DNA from 2 places in the Rhodococcus rhodochrous genome. Region 1 is predicted to be linked to the other one. Evidence: riboswitches for the same ligand, from Rfam matches in the RefSeq annotation. Region 1 holds a riboswitch; the other holds the start of a gene.
The links. A riboswitch is a leader RNA that binds a small molecule or an ion and turns the genes downstream of it on or off. The one in region 1 is predicted to bind cobalamin.
Positions count from the first base shown of each region.

Region 2: another riboswitch for cobalamin. It lies ahead of C6Y44_RS26395 (IS3 family transposase); the one in region 1 lies ahead of C6Y44_RS19940 (ABC transporter substrate-binding protein).

Region 1 covers NZ_CP027557.1:4,315,089-4,322,396, reverse strand. The annotation lists gene cobN (cobaltochelatase subunit CobN) at 1-255, shown strand, start outside; gene cobF (precorrin-6A synthase (deacetylating)) at 252-998, shown strand; gene C6Y44_RS19965 (class I SAM-dependent methyltransferase) at 981-1,772, opposite strand; gene C6Y44_RS19960 (hypothetical protein) at 1,832-1,969, opposite strand; gene C6Y44_RS19955 (SDR family NAD(P)-dependent oxidoreductase) at 2,095-2,895, shown strand; gene C6Y44_RS19950 (Rv2732c family membrane protein) at 2,897-3,430, opposite strand; gene C6Y44_RS19945 (SDR family oxidoreductase) at 3,608-4,510, shown strand; cobalamin riboswitch at 4,724-4,920, shown strand; gene C6Y44_RS19940 (ABC transporter substrate-binding protein) at 4,999-6,006, shown strand; gene C6Y44_RS19935 (FecCD family ABC transporter permease) at 6,006-7,058, shown strand; gene C6Y44_RS19930 (ABC transporter ATP-binding protein) at 7,055-7,308, shown strand, end outside.
Region 2 covers NZ_CP027558.1:336,027-343,334, reverse strand. The annotation lists gene C6Y44_RS26405 (hydantoinase B/oxoprolinase family protein) at 1-447, opposite strand, end outside; gene C6Y44_RS26400 (hydantoinase/oxoprolinase family protein) at 474-2,564, opposite strand; cobalamin riboswitch at 3,749-3,898, shown strand; one part of gene C6Y44_RS26395 (IS3 family transposase) at 4,059-4,323, shown strand; one part of gene C6Y44_RS26395 (IS3 family transposase) at 4,323-5,203, shown strand; gene C6Y44_RS26390 (ABC transporter substrate-binding protein) at 5,341-6,321, shown strand; gene C6Y44_RS26385 (FecCD family ABC transporter permease) at 6,318-7,308, shown strand, end outside.

The DNA.
Region 1 (7,308 bases):
TACCTGTTCGGCTACGACGCCACCGCCGGTGTGGTCGAGGACTGGATGTACGAGTCGCTCGCACAGAACTATGCGCTCGACCCGGAGAACCAGCAGTTCCTCCGCGAAGCGAATCCGTGGGCGCTGCGCGGGATCGTCGAACGGCTCACCGAGGCGGCCGATCGCGGGCTGTGGTCCGAACCGGATCCCGAGACGATGAACAGACTGCAGCAGGCCTATCTCGACGTCGAGGGCGATCTCGAGGACCGGGGGTGAGGGTTCGGCTCATCGGGATCGGCCCCGGGGGACCGGACGATCTCACGGTGGCGGCGGTGCGCGCCCTCGAGAGCGTCGACGTCTTCCTCGTGCCCGACAAGAAGCGGGGCGTGGACGATCTCGTGGCGGTCCGCGAAGAGATCCTGCGCCGTCACACTTCCGGCTCCTATCGGATGGTCGTGGTGCCCGACCCGCCCCGCGACCGGAACCCGGAGCGCTACGGAGACGAGGTGCGCGACTGGCACGCCGCCCGCGCCGAGGCATACGAGACCGTTCTGCTCGAACAGGTTCGGGAGGACGAGACGGTCGGCTTCCTGGTCTGGGGGGATCCGAGCCTGTACGACAGCACGATCCGCGTCGTCGAACGCATCCTCGAACGCGGGAGGGTGTGGTTCGACTACGACGTCGTTCCCGGTATCAGCAGCGTGCAACTGCTCGCGGCCCGACATCGTCTCGTGCTCAACACCATCGGTGGGCCGATCACCGTGACGACCGGTCGTCGGTTGCTTCGGGACGTCGCAGCGGGTGCGTCGAACATCGTGGTGATGCTCGACAGCGGCCTTGCCTGCGCCGACCTCGACGGGACATGGAGCATGTGGTGGGGCGCGAATCTGGGAACCGACGACGAAGAACTCGTCGCGGGCAAGCTGGCCGAGGTGCTTCCCGCGATCCGTGAGGCCCGTGTCCGGGCCAAGCAGGCCCGCGGCTGGGTGATGGACACCTATTTACTGCGGCGAGGGTGAGTTCCGTTCGTCCGGAACCGTTCCCCGCGCATACCAGGCGCGGGCGTCGAGCGAGAACGGTCCGGACGGAAGAGCAGCCCGGCAGGCATCACGCACTGCGACGCGGTGCCTTTCGGCCATCGAGACCAGGTGCCGACCGGCCGGTCCCACACCGAACGTGAAGGGTTCCCAGAAGTCGGAGAAATCGGCGTAATCGGCGCGCGCGGACAGGGCGCCGCCGACCACCTCGTGCAGACCCGCCCGCCGAAACCGCTCGGCGATGTCGCCTTCGCTGGTACCGGGCAGTGTCCTCTCACCCGGAGTGCCGGGCTCGACCGTTCCCACTGCGGTCCAGAAGACGCGGAGCATCGTCATCCCGCCGGCGGTGGTGTCCCACATGCACGCGGCGACGGTGCCGCCCGGACGGGTCACCCGCACCATCTCCCGCACACCCAGTTCGGGATCGTTCATGAATCCGAGAACCAACGATGCCAGGGTGACGTCGAACGTTCCGTCCGGCCACGGCAGGTTCTCGGCCACCCCGACGCGGACGTCGATCTCCGGTGCGATCTGCCGGCACGCCGCCGCGAACTGGGTAGCGGGATCGATCGCTGCGACGTTCGCTGCACCGACCCGGGCGACCAGTTCACGGGTGAGCCCACCCGGTCCGCATCCCACGTCGCAGACCCGATGCCCGCCCCTCACCCCACCCGCGTCCGCCAGGGCGGGCGCGAGCGTCGCTGCGTAGCGGCCCATGAAGCGGTTGTACTGTTCGGCCGGTCCGGCGAACTGCATGTACTCAACCTATCGGCCCGATCGGTGGCCTCGTGGCCGTTCACATCGTCCGGATCGGGTCACTTCTCGTCGTCGTCCGAACGCTCGACCACCTCGGGGGCGTTCTCCCGGGTCGCCATACCGCCGTTGCGACCGTGATCGACCGGACCCGGCGGGTCCTTGCGCACCTCGTCGTCCTTCTTCTTCGACGTCGTCACTTCTACCTCCGTACGCTGGGCCGACTCGTGTCCGGGCGGATACCCGCAGACGTGCACGCGCACACTTCGGGTGGCGTCGGGTCGCCGGACCGGATTGACTGGACCCAACGACACGAGGAGGCAGCATGCAGATCCGTGACAGGGTTTTCGTCGTCACCGGTGGAGGCAACGGAATCGGACGCGACGTCGTCCTCGAACTCCTCGTGCGTGGGGCGCGGGTCGCGGCGGTCGACCTCCGCGCCGAGGCTCTCGACGGCACCCGTGCCCTGGCGGTCGCGTACGACGACCGTCTGACCACCCACACGGTCGACGTTTCCGATCGCGCCGCCGTCGAAGCCCTGGTGGGCGAGGTGACCGCAGCACACGGGCGGGTCGACGGGGTCGCCAACGTCGCCGGCATCATCCAGAAGTTCGTCCCGTTCGCAGACCTGCCGTACGACGAGATGAACAAGGTGCTCGACGTCAACTACTGGGGCGTCGTCCATATGTGCAAGGCGTTCCTCCCCGAGCTGCTGAGCCGTCCCGAGGCGAGCCTGCTCAACGTGTCGAGCATGGGTGCCTTCGTGCCGGTGCCGGGCCAGTCGGTCTACGGCGCGAGCAAGGCGGCGGTCAAGCTGCTCACCGAGGGCCTGTACGCCGAACTGCGCACGACGAAGGTCGCGGTGACGCTGGTGTTCCCCGGCGCCGTCCGCACCGGCATCGCCGAGAACTCCGGTGCCGCGATCCCGGGACGCAACACCGATGCCTCCGTCAGGATCACCTCGTCCGCCGAGGCCGCACACAGGATCGCCGACGCGATCGAGAAGGGCACCTTCCGGGTGTGCATCGGCAAGGACGCGATGATGCTCGACCTGCTCGCCCGGCTCGTGCCGCGTCGCAGCATCGAGTTCCTGGCGAAGAAGATGGGCTCGCTCGTCGAGCGCTGACCTACCGTCGACCGGTCCGCAGCGGATGCGGCCGGGGCGGGACGTCCGTGGGCGACCGGCTCAGCACGATCGGCAACCACTGCGACGTCATCACGATCATCACCAGCCATTCGGCGATCAACGCCACGGTCGGATGATGCGGTGCGTTCGTGATCATCCCCGCCTGCGACCAGTACGCCAACAGCCCGAAGAACGACGACAGCCCCGAGCCGAGCATCGCGAGCGACGCCAGCTTCCACCGTCGCAGCCACAACGCCAGCGTCGAGATCACCACCCCGAACACCAGGGCCAGGACCGCGAAGATCCGCAGCGGCACCGCTACGGGCGCGGTGTCGCCGAACCAACTGCCGAAGACCGTCCACGACCATGCCGACGACGTCTGTGGAAGCAACATGCACACCGTCAGGACGACGACGCAGATCGCCAGGACCCGTCCGCGGCGACCGGCGTCGAACTCCCCGGCGACCTTCTTCTCGATCCGGGCGAAGTCGTTCCGATAGGCCGACAGGTCTGCGCTCGTACCGTCCGCGCTCATGCCTCGACCTCTCCGTTCCGACACATGGGTGGCCATTATGCGCCGGAGGCCGATGTGACCTCGCTCATGTCGTCCACCTGCAATGATGCTCCGGCACCCCCGTCGGGGCGGGTGCCGGTGTGGCGCCGCGGTGCACCGGGTACCGCCCCTTACGAACCCGATCGAGGGAGGGCGAGAATGCCGGACCAGGACCAGTACCGCATGCAGCACCCGGGGGAGCAGCACCCGGTTCCACCGCTCGAGGAGCAACCGGAGATCGCCTACCCCGGCGCGACCGCCGATCTGCTCTCCGCCCCGGACCACGGGGAGGCGACGTACCGGGGGAGCGGACGACTCGAAGGTCGTCGCGCCCTGATCACCGGCGGTGATTCCGGTATCGGACGGGCGGTCGCGGTCGCCTTCGCGCGGGAGGGTGCCGACGTCGTCCTGGCCTATCTCGACGAGGAGGACGAGGACGGCAAGCGGACCGCCGAACTCGTCGAGCAGGCGGGACGCCGCGCGGTGCGCATGCCCGGCGACATCCGAGTGGAGGAGTTCTGCCGGCGATTGATCGACACGACGGTGTCCGAACTCGGCGGCATCGACATCCTCGTCAACAACGCCGCCTATCAGCATCTCGAACCCGGCGGCATCGGCGACATCTCCACCGAGCAGTTCGACCGCGTGATGAAGACGAACCTCTACGCCCTGTTCTGGCTGTCGAAGTACGCGGTCGCCGCGATGGCGCCGGGTTCGACGATCGTCAACACCACCTCGATCCAGGCGGTGAGCCCGTCGCCGGGTCTGCTCGACTACGCAACCACGAAGGCCGGCATCGTCGACTTCACCAAGGGCCTCGCCTCCGACGTGGCGGGCAAGGGCATCCGCGTCAATGCGGTTGCACCCGGCCCGATCTGGACACCCCTCATTCCCGCGACCATGCCGAAGGACGCGTACGAGCAGTTCGGCAAGGACACCCCGCTCGGTCGCCCCGGCCAACCCGCCGAACTCGCCCCGGCCTACGTCTTCCTCGCCTCCCAGGAGTCGAGCTACATCACCGGGGAGACCATCGCCGTCACCGGCGGGGTCCCGTTCACCTGAGGATCAGAGCGCGAAATGGTCATCGGAGCGCGTAACAACGCGTACCGATGACCATTTCGCGCTCCGGAGTTCACGAGGACTGCATGTCGAGCAGTTCCGACACCGTCACGAAACGGTAGTCTTCGGCGCGCATGCGACGACGAGGGTTCTTCGGCCGGATGCCATTCGGATATGGTGCCTCATCCGGTGTCGATGGGTGGCGGACGCCCGGTTGCGCGGTTCCGGGACCGACGTCGGGTCTTGTACTGTTCGTAGCGACGTAGGGAACAACGGTGCGAATCCGTGGCTGTCCCGCAACTGTCACCGAGGAGTGATCCCCCAACAGCATGGTCACGGCCCATACGGGTTGGAAGGCCGGGGGCGAGCGTCGATCCGGGAGCCAGGACACCTGCGTCGCCGAAGCAGGACCCACGAGGATGGACATGAACAATTCGATATTCACCGCCCGTACGAGGCGGTATTCGGTGGTGCGCGTCGGCGTCGCATTGATGGCGGCGGCGCTGACCGTGTCGGGATGCTCGTCGAACGACGAACAATCGACTCCGCCCGAGCCGGACACAGCCGCGTCGGCGTACCCGCTCACCATCGAGAACTGCGGCAGGACGCTCACCGTCGACGCGCCACCACAGCGGGCGGTGTCCCTGAATCAGGGGTCCACCGAGATCCTGCTGTCGCTCGGTCTCGCCGACCGCATGGTCGGCACCGCGACCTGGACCGATCCCGTTCGGGAGAACCTCGCCGACGAGAACGCGAAGGTTCCGCGTCTGGCCGACAACAAGCCGTCCTTCGAGATCGTGCTCGACACGGAACCGGATTTCGTCTCGGCGTCCTTCGGCGGCACACTCGGCGCCGGTGGGGTTGCCGAACCTTCACAGTTCGAACAACTCGGGGTGCCTGCCTACCTCTCGCCCACCGATTGCGACGGCAAGGACGACAACAGCGTCAACGCCGACGGCAACCGCACCGAACCGCTGACCATGGGCGCGGTGTACAAGGAGATCCGCGACCTCGCCGCGATCTTCGACGTACGTGAGCGCGGTGAGGAGTTCGTCGCCGAACTCGAACAGCGATACGGAAGCGTGTCGGGGCAGGTGAACGCGGCCGGCGTGTCGCTCGCCTACTGGTTCGCCGACATCGAGACACCCTATGTGGCGGGTTGCTGCGGGTCGTCGGGAATCATCACCGATTCGGTCGGAGCGAAGAACGTCTTCGACGACACCACCAACGAGTGGCCCCAGGTGAGCTGGGAATCGATTCTCGACCGCAACCCGACCGCACTCGTGCTGGCCGACCTGAGTCGCCGGAGCGTCACCGGGGACGCTCTGGACAGCAAAATCGAGTTCCTGGAATCGAATCCGGTCACCCAGCGCCTGAGCGCGGTGCAGAACCGGCGGTACATCGTGGTCAACGGCGCCGACCTGAATCCGTCCATCCGCACGGTCGACGGCATCGAGAAGGTCGCCGACGCCCTGCGCGAGTGGAATCTCGACAGCTGATGGTGACGTCCACTGCCCGGCGACCCTCGAAGGGGCGCCGGGCTCCGGTGGCCGGTGTCGTGGTGGTCGCGGGGCTGATCGTTCTCGCACTGTCGATCGCCGTGACCGTCACGATCGGCCCGGCGGAGTTGTCCGTCGTCGACGTGTACGCGGTGATCTTCGACCGTCTCGGCCTGGCCGACAGTTCCGTCACCGCGATTCGGGAAGGGATCGTGTGGGAACTGCGTCTCCCGCGCACCTTGCTCGCCGCGGTGTGCGGTGCCGGACTCGCGGTGTGTGGCGTGATCATGCAGTCGTTGTTACGTAATCCGTTGGCGGATCCCTTCGTGCTCGGCATCTCCTCGGGCGCCTCGACCGGCGCGGTGATGATCGCAGTGCTGGGCATCGGCGGAGGTGCCGTGTCGTTGTCGGGCGGAGCCTTTCTCGGGGCACTCGTCTCCTTCGCACTCGTGCTGCTGCTGGCGACCGGGGCAGGGGGCGGGACCTCCCGTGTGGTGCTGGCCGGAGTGGCAGGAACACAACTGTTCTCGGCGCTGACATCGTTCATCGTCATCTCCTCCGCCGACGCGGAACGCACTCGGGGAGTGTTGTTCTGGCTACTCGGTTCCCTGAGCGGAGCAACCTGGACCGACGTCGTGCTCTGCGGAGCGGTCTGCGCCGCCGGAATCGTGGTGTGCCTGGTGAAGGCGTCGTCGCTGGACGCCTTCACATTCGGGTCGTCGACCGCCGCGACCCTCGGGATCGCGGTCGGACGTACCCGTCTGCTGTTCCTCATGGTGACGGCGTTGATCACCGCCGTCCTGGTCAGTGCAGCAGGGGCGATCGGGTTCGTCGGGCTGGTGCTGCCCCATGCGGCCCGTTTCCTGGTCGGTCCACGCCACAGCCGTCTGGTCCCGGTCACCGCCGTCGTCGGGGCGGTCTTCATGGTGTGGGTCGATGCGGTCGCCCGCACCGTCTTCGCACCGCAAGAGGTTCCCGTCGGTGTGGTGACCGCACTGATCGGCGTGCCGGCCTTCGCACTGATCCTCTTCCGTACGAGGAGTACTCCGTGACACTGTCCGCAAAGTCGCTGCGGTGGAGCCGCGGCGGACATCTCGTCGTCGACGACGTGACGATCGATCCTGTACCCGGAGAGACGATCGGGCTTCTCGGACCGAACGGCTCGGGCAAGTCGTCGTTGCTCCGCCTGCTGGCCGGAGTCGATCGTCCGGACTCGGGTGCGGTGACGCTCGATGGCACCGATATCCACAGCCTCGGACGTCGCGTCCTGGCGCGCCGGGTCGCAATGGTCGCGCAGCACGC
Region 2 (7,308 bases), on a different replicon from region 1:
ACCGAAAATTGGTATGACGACGCAGTAATCGGGCAGATGCCCGATCGTCGCGCACGAACCGTGCACATCGTTGTAGATGTAGACGTCGCCCTCACGAATTTCTTCGATGGGGTACGTGTCGCGAATCGGGTCCGCGGTGGCAGACCACGACACCGTCGTAACGTTGTCACAGTCGAGGGTGTTGATCGAGGCACGGTAGTCGTGCTGCTCACGGATGATGCTACTTCGGGACATCCGTTCGACGACGGCCTCCCCCTCGTCGATCGCCCACTGTAGGGCACCACCGATGACATCGACGGTGAGGGAATCGAGGGTCGGCTTTAACTTCTGGATGCGATCCCACGCCTCATCATCGCGAGGCCAGGACTTCATCCGCATGGGCTCGTACTTCTCGCGGTCCTCGTACGGCGTCATGTCGATCGAAAAGTAGGTCATTTCCTGTGTCATGTCGATTCTCCGTTCGGTACTCGGGCTCAACCGCGGGTTGCGTGGATCTGGCCGGTCTTGTCGACGCTCATCAACCAGCCGGGCTCGAGGACGAACGTGGAGTCCTCTTGAACGACAATCGCCGGACCGGCGGTAGTCACCCCGACCGGAAGTCCGGCGCGTGCGTACACCGGCGTCGAGATGAAACCCCCCTCGTGACCGGCCTTTGCCTCGAAGTAGACGTCGGAGTTTCCGAGGTTGGCCTCCTCCCAGGTCGCGAACTTACTAGCGGCCTCGGTGACGGGCGGTCGACTCAGCTGACCGATGCCGGCAGCAGCAAGTGCAACCAGTTCCACCGGGTCCTGACCTTTGTAGGAGTAGCCGTACGTGCGCTGATGTGCGGCGTGGAACTCCTCGATCGCGGCGGCCCAGTCACTTTCGGACATCTCCAACTCGGCGTCGTCGAAGTGTGAGTTGAGCTGAATTCGGATCTCGTAGGCCTGGCTGCTGTACCGGAAGTCCATGAAAGTCTCCACGCCGGTATCGGCCGGATCGAATCCCTCGCGGTTCGCCGCCGAGAGCGCCTCGGCAGCCACCTTTCGGTACGCGGCCTGCACGTCGGCGAGATCGATCTCGTCCTCGCGCTTGACGTAGGTGTAGACGACGTCGGCACGCAGGTCGGTCATCAGCAGACCTTCTGCACACGCAAGCCCAGGTGCCACCGGCACCAGCACCTTGTTGCTCTGCATGATCTCCGCGCACCGAACGGCATGCAGTCCGCCAGCGCCGCCGAACGGGAACAGCGTGAAATTGCGGGGGTCACGCCCGCGGGCAACGCTTACAAGACTGATGCCGCGAGCCATGTTCTCGCTGGCAAGCCGAAGCACACCCAGCGCCGCCTCTTCCGCGCTCATGCCGAGCTTGTCAGCAAGATTTTCGGTGATGGCCTTTCGCGCTGACTCACGGTCGACCTTGATCGAACCGTCGCCGAAGCTCGCTTCGGGAATACGACCGAGTACGACGTGCGCGTCGGTCACTGTTGCTTGCGTACCGCCTTTTCCGTATGCCGCCGGACCAGGGCTCGCGCCCGCACTCTGCGGCCCGACCCGAAGCGATTCACCTCCGACGATAGAGGCGATCGAACCGCCACCCGCGCCGAGCGTGGTGATGTCCACCATCGGAGTCTTGATGTTGTAATGCTCGATCCTGCCTTCGGCGAGCATGTGAGGCTTACCGCCCTCGATCAAACAGATGTCGGTACTGGTACCTCCCATGTCCAGGGTAATGAGATCAGGCTCACCGGCTGCCTCACCGAATGTGCACGCCGCCAGCACGCCGGCCGCCGGACCGGAAAGAACCGCCTTGATCGGTTGGATGGCGATATCCGAATCGTGCACCAGGCCACCGTTTGACTGCATTACAAAGAGTTGCGACATGCTGCCGGTGTCGCTGATCGCGTTTCCCAGTTGGCTGACATATCGGGACAGCGCTGGCATGAGTGCGGTGTTGAGGCACGTACTCAGAGTGCGTTCGTACTCACGGTATTCGCGGCTCAGGTCCGACGAGAGTGTGATGAAGCAGCCCGGGTGCACCTCGGCGAAGATGTCCCGCACCGCCTGCTCGTGCGCGGGGTTCCGGTAGCTGTTGAGAAGTGAAACCGCAACAGCCTCGATGCCCATGTCCTTGAACTGCTGAGCGACCGCACGGACCGAATCGGCATCGAGCGGGACGAGTTCGTCGCCATTGTGGGCAAGGCGCCCGGTGACCTCGCGAACCAGTTCGAGAGGGACCACACGCGGTGGCTTCTCCCAGACCGCGATGTTGCCGAAGCCGCCCGGAACGGTCTGCCGGGCGGTCTCCAGGACCTCGCGATGTCCTCTAGCGACGACCAGTCCGGCCTCGCTGTACTTGCTCTCGAGAATCGCGTTGGTCGCCACAGTCGTACCGTGCATGACAAGTACGACACCGTCAGGGCTGACACCCAGGTCCTTCAAACCGCGCAGTCCGTTGGTGAAACTTTCAGATGGGTCCCATGGCGTCGATGGCACCTTCTCATATACGCGGCGACCGGTCTCTTCTTCGATCGCCACCACGTCGGTGAACGTGCCTCCGATATCAATTCCCACGCGCCAGGTCATCTCTGTCCTCTCCCGGTGTCGAATCAGGTGGGCGGACGACGCAGCGAACTTCATCAAGATAGAAAGTGACCTCAGCCACATCGCCCTGTTGGTGGTGTCCAGTACATACGTGGACAGAAGCGGCTACAAGAGACATCCCCACAGTCTCCTCAGACAACAATTGTGCAGATGCTCAATCACTCCCGTACGAACCGATCCTGCGGCGCTCGGAACGGGAAAGATTCACAAAATGCCCCGGTACTGCCCTTGCGCGAGATGGACCGGTCCAAGCATTCGAATCCTCAGGTCTCTCCAGCTTGACTAGCGCCATCGCGCTGCCGGAAACGTCGAGCACATAAGTCTGCTGTAGATACATGCACGGCAACATCGATCTGCCTCGCATAGATTTACAAGAGACATGCCGGACCTCGAGCTTGACATCGACGACGTCGTACCGATCGATCCTCATGTCAGCCGAACTGGAGCTGCGCTAATTGTGAATCCCCTGCCAGCAAACTCGTAGTACGAACTCCGGGAGATGCTCAATTCAGTGTGTCTTACGGCGCGGCGACCATGCTGACCACCGGAAGGCAGGTGTGGAGCAGGTCGATTCAGCTGCAGCAGTTGCAGAGCGGCTGCAACTGTAGATGTGAAGGGCCCGCTGCTACATGTCCGACGCCCTCGAATCTGCCTATCCGGCAATCTGGAAGGTATAGGTGGAGGTACGGGTCTCGGATTGCCGGATCCTTGAGAAGAGTGCGACGGGAGGCTCGCGCAATGATGCATTGAAATGCTTCCAGCTCAAGTTGTCCCCCCTCGACGGCCATTGTTACCGTGAGGTCGTAGCTGGCCACTTCGAATCCCACCTGAATGACGACTTCCGGGATGACCGAGTTTACCGACCCGGCGTGATGCTCGAACTTCCTGCACCAGGTAACCCCGTGCAGTACTCTTTCCGTCCATCATCGCTACCTCATTACGGTGCACATGAATGTCCGACCCACCTGCTCGCCCCACAGCAGCAACGTCCCCCTACGATACAAATCCATCGATAACCATCCATCGATGGATCTGTTGCAGATCCGCCTCGGCGCATCGGCCAGTGGCCGGTGCTACCCGCCCAGCGTTTCGCCGATCGAGGAGACCGACCTCAGCCCGCGACACGTGCCACCGCGTCTGTTTCGACCCCGAACAAGGGTGGTCTCACATTATCGAACCGGCCATGTGCATAATGACGCGAACGTTGCTGACACCCAACGCAGGGGAAGTCCGGTCGAAGTCCGGCGCTGACCCGCAACGGTAGACCGTCGACCTCGGCGGTGAGCCCGAATACCTGCCTGGGGGGGTCTGCGACTCCGATACATCGCCGTGGTCTGCGAGACGGAGTCCAGCAGGGCAGTTCGTGCACCCTTCGGTGCCTGCTGTCGTGGTGGTGGCGTGTCCCCTGTGAGTAGGTCCGGGTTGTTCTAGAGTCCTGATTGCCCTGGTAAGGGCGAAGAAGGGACGATAGGGATCATGGCGGGACGCAAACGTCACTCGGCCGAGGACATCGTGCGCAAGCTGCGCCGGGCCGACGAGTTGGCCGCGGAAGGCAAGAACGGCGAGGAGATCGCCGCCGCGCTCGAGGTGTCGGCGGCGACGCTGTACAACTGGCGTCGTCAATACGGCGGCATGGATGCCGATGCGGCGAAGGAGCTCAAGGAACTGCGGGAGCAGAACAGCCGGCTCAAGCGATTGCTCGCAGATGCCGAGTTGGAGAAGGACGCGTTGCGGGAGATCGCGAAGGGAAAATTCTAAGCCCGACCGCCAAACGCGCCGCGATCACCATGCTCACCGACACCCTACAGATGTCGGAGCGGTTCGCGTGCAAGGTCGTTGGGCTCTCCCGATCGGTTTACCGGCGGTTGCCGTTGGCGCAGACACCAGGCGACCCGGACGCCGATCTGCGCGCAGAGTTGCGCAGGTATTCCCGCAAGCATCCGCGGCACGGGTTTCGTCGGGCGTGGGCATGGCTGCGCTACGACCAGGGCATCGAGGTGAACAAGAAGAAGGTGCACCGCCTGTGGAAAGAAGAAGGATTGCAGGTCCGGCGTGCTCCACGCCGCAAACGTGCCGGCCTGTCCTCGGTTCCGGTCGTCGACGCTGATGCTCCGAATGTGGTGTGGGCATTGGACTTCCAGCTCGATTCGACCGTCGACGGCAAGACGGTGAAGATCGCGTCGATGGTCGATGAACATACCCGGATGTCGTTGTTGAACATCGTGGACCGCTCGATCACCGCCGGCCGGTTGATCGAGGGCTTGGAGAAGGCGTTCGCGATGTGGGGTGGGCCGCCGCTGGTGTTGCGCATGGACAATGGGCCTGAGTTCATCTCGGAAGCGCTGCGGGACTTCTGTGCTGGGTCGGTGGGGGTGTCCTACATTCCGCCGGGCACGCCGTGGAACAACGGGTTCATCGAGTCGTTCAACAACCGGTTGCGCGATGAGTGTCTGAACCGCAACTACTGGCCCACTCTGCTCGAGGCCCGGGTGGTGATCGAGGACTTCAAGGACGACCATAATCACCGACACCGTCATTCGGCATTGGGGTACAAGACCCCCGCCGAGTACGCTGCCGGATGCACCCACCGGCACCAACCGGTGGCGTGCGAGATCGACTGATCGACTGCACAGAGGAACCGGCTCTAGAAACGACCGGACCGACTATCGGGGACCTGCCAGTGGGTCCCGGTTCGCAGACCACCCCGAGCAGAGCACGAGGTGTCATGTTCGTCCACCACCGCCCGTTCCGACGCCACATGATCGCGTTCACATCGATGGCGACCGCAGCTCTGGTGCTGGTCGGTTGTTCCCGTGGAACGAGCATGACGGAGGTCGAAGCCGCCGAAGCGTTCACCGAACCGGTGACCGTCACGAACTGCGAGCGCACTGCCACCTTCGATGCCCCGCCGCAGCGCATCATCTCGATGAACGACCACGTCACTGAAACACTGATCCAGATGGGCGTCGGTGACCGCATCGTAGGTATGGGTTACGGCGAACAACTCGATCCTCTACCCGAGACCGTAGAGCAGTACCGCGCCATCCCGTCGCTCGCACAGGAGTATCCGACCTCCGAACAGATCCTCGACCTCGAACCCGACCTCGTCGTCGGCGGTATGCGAAGCGCATTCGACGAAAAACAGGGCCGCGACCGTGACACCCTCGAGGCTGCCGGAATCGCGACCTTCCTGTTCTCCGAGTACTGCGGTCAGGGTTTCCCGGGCATCGCTCTGCTCGAGAACGACTTCACGCAGCTCGGAACGATCCTCGGCGTCGAGGAGGCGGCAGCGGAACTGACCGGGCGGATCACCTCCGGCCTCGAAGACATTCGAGCCCGCCTCGAAGCCGCCGGGGTGCAACCGATCCGAGCCTTCTTCTACGACTCCGGCGAAGCAGAACCCCTCTCCGTCGGCGGGGTCGGCATCGGAAATCTCATCGGTGAGTACGCGGGCCTCGAGAACATCACGGCCGACGGACCCAAGCCCTACTTCGCGACCAGTTGGGAAGTCGTCGGCGAACGCCGACCCGAAGCAATCGTGGTACTCGACTACGGACCCACCAGCGCCACCGACAAGATCGCGTTCCTGCAGGATCATCCCGTCATGGCGACCACCCCCGCCGTCCGAGACAACCGCTTCGTCGTCGTCCCACTCGACGACTTCTTCGAAAGCTCCCGCATGGTCAACTCCGTCGAAACCATTGCGCACGCATTCCATCCGGAAGTCTTCGTCGAATGAGCACGGTCGCCGAAGCGTCTCTTCGTGTATCGCCGACCTCGACCGACAACGCGCAGAAGAGCAATCACCACCGGCCACTGGGAGCGGTACTGACGCTGCTCGCCACAACCCTCGTTCTCGTGGTCGTCGTGGCGGTCTCGCTGGGCACGATCACCATTCCGCCCGGCGACGTGTGGGCCATCGTCGCCCACCGCATCTCCCCCGTCTCCCTCGAGGCGGTGTGGGGTCGTCCGTGGTGGAGCGCCACCCGGGAAGCGATCGTCTTCGAGTCCCGACTACCTCGCGCTCTGACCGCCGCAATCGTGGGCGCCGCGTTGGCCGTTGCGGGGGCTGTCGCGCAGGCGGTGACCCGCAATCCCCTTGCCGACCCCTACCTTCTCGGAGTGTCCTCGGGTGCCGGCTTCGGAGTCGCCACCGTCACCGTCCTCGGATTCGGTGCCGGCACCGTCGGAATCGTCACTCTGCCGGTCGCTGCCTTCCTCGGAGCCCTCATACCGCTCGCCGTCACCATCGTGGTGAGTATGCGGGCGAATTCGGTGACCGCGATCGTTCTCGTCGGGGTCGCATTGTCGATGGTGTTCTCATCCCTCGTCACCTTCGTCCTGCTCGTCCTCGGCGACGTGCATCAGCTCGGCACCGTGATGCAATGGCTCGCAGGCGGCTTCGGCGACGCCCGATGGACGTCCCTGATCGCGCCCACCCTGGTTCTCCTTGTTGTCGGAACCGCTGTCGTACTGTGCAGTCGCCAACTCAATCTGCTACTCACCGGCGACGACGGAGCCACCGCGCTCGGCATGAACGTTCCGCGATTCCGGGTCCTGATCCTGCTCGCCGTGTCCCTACTCGCCGCCGCAGCCGTCGCAGTATCGGGCACGATCGGATTCGTAGGTCTGCTCGTCCCCCATCTGGCCGCTTTTCTCGTCGGCCGCAACGCGGCGCGCCTCGTCCCCACCGCTGCTCTACTCGGGGCGGTCGCTCTCGTACTCG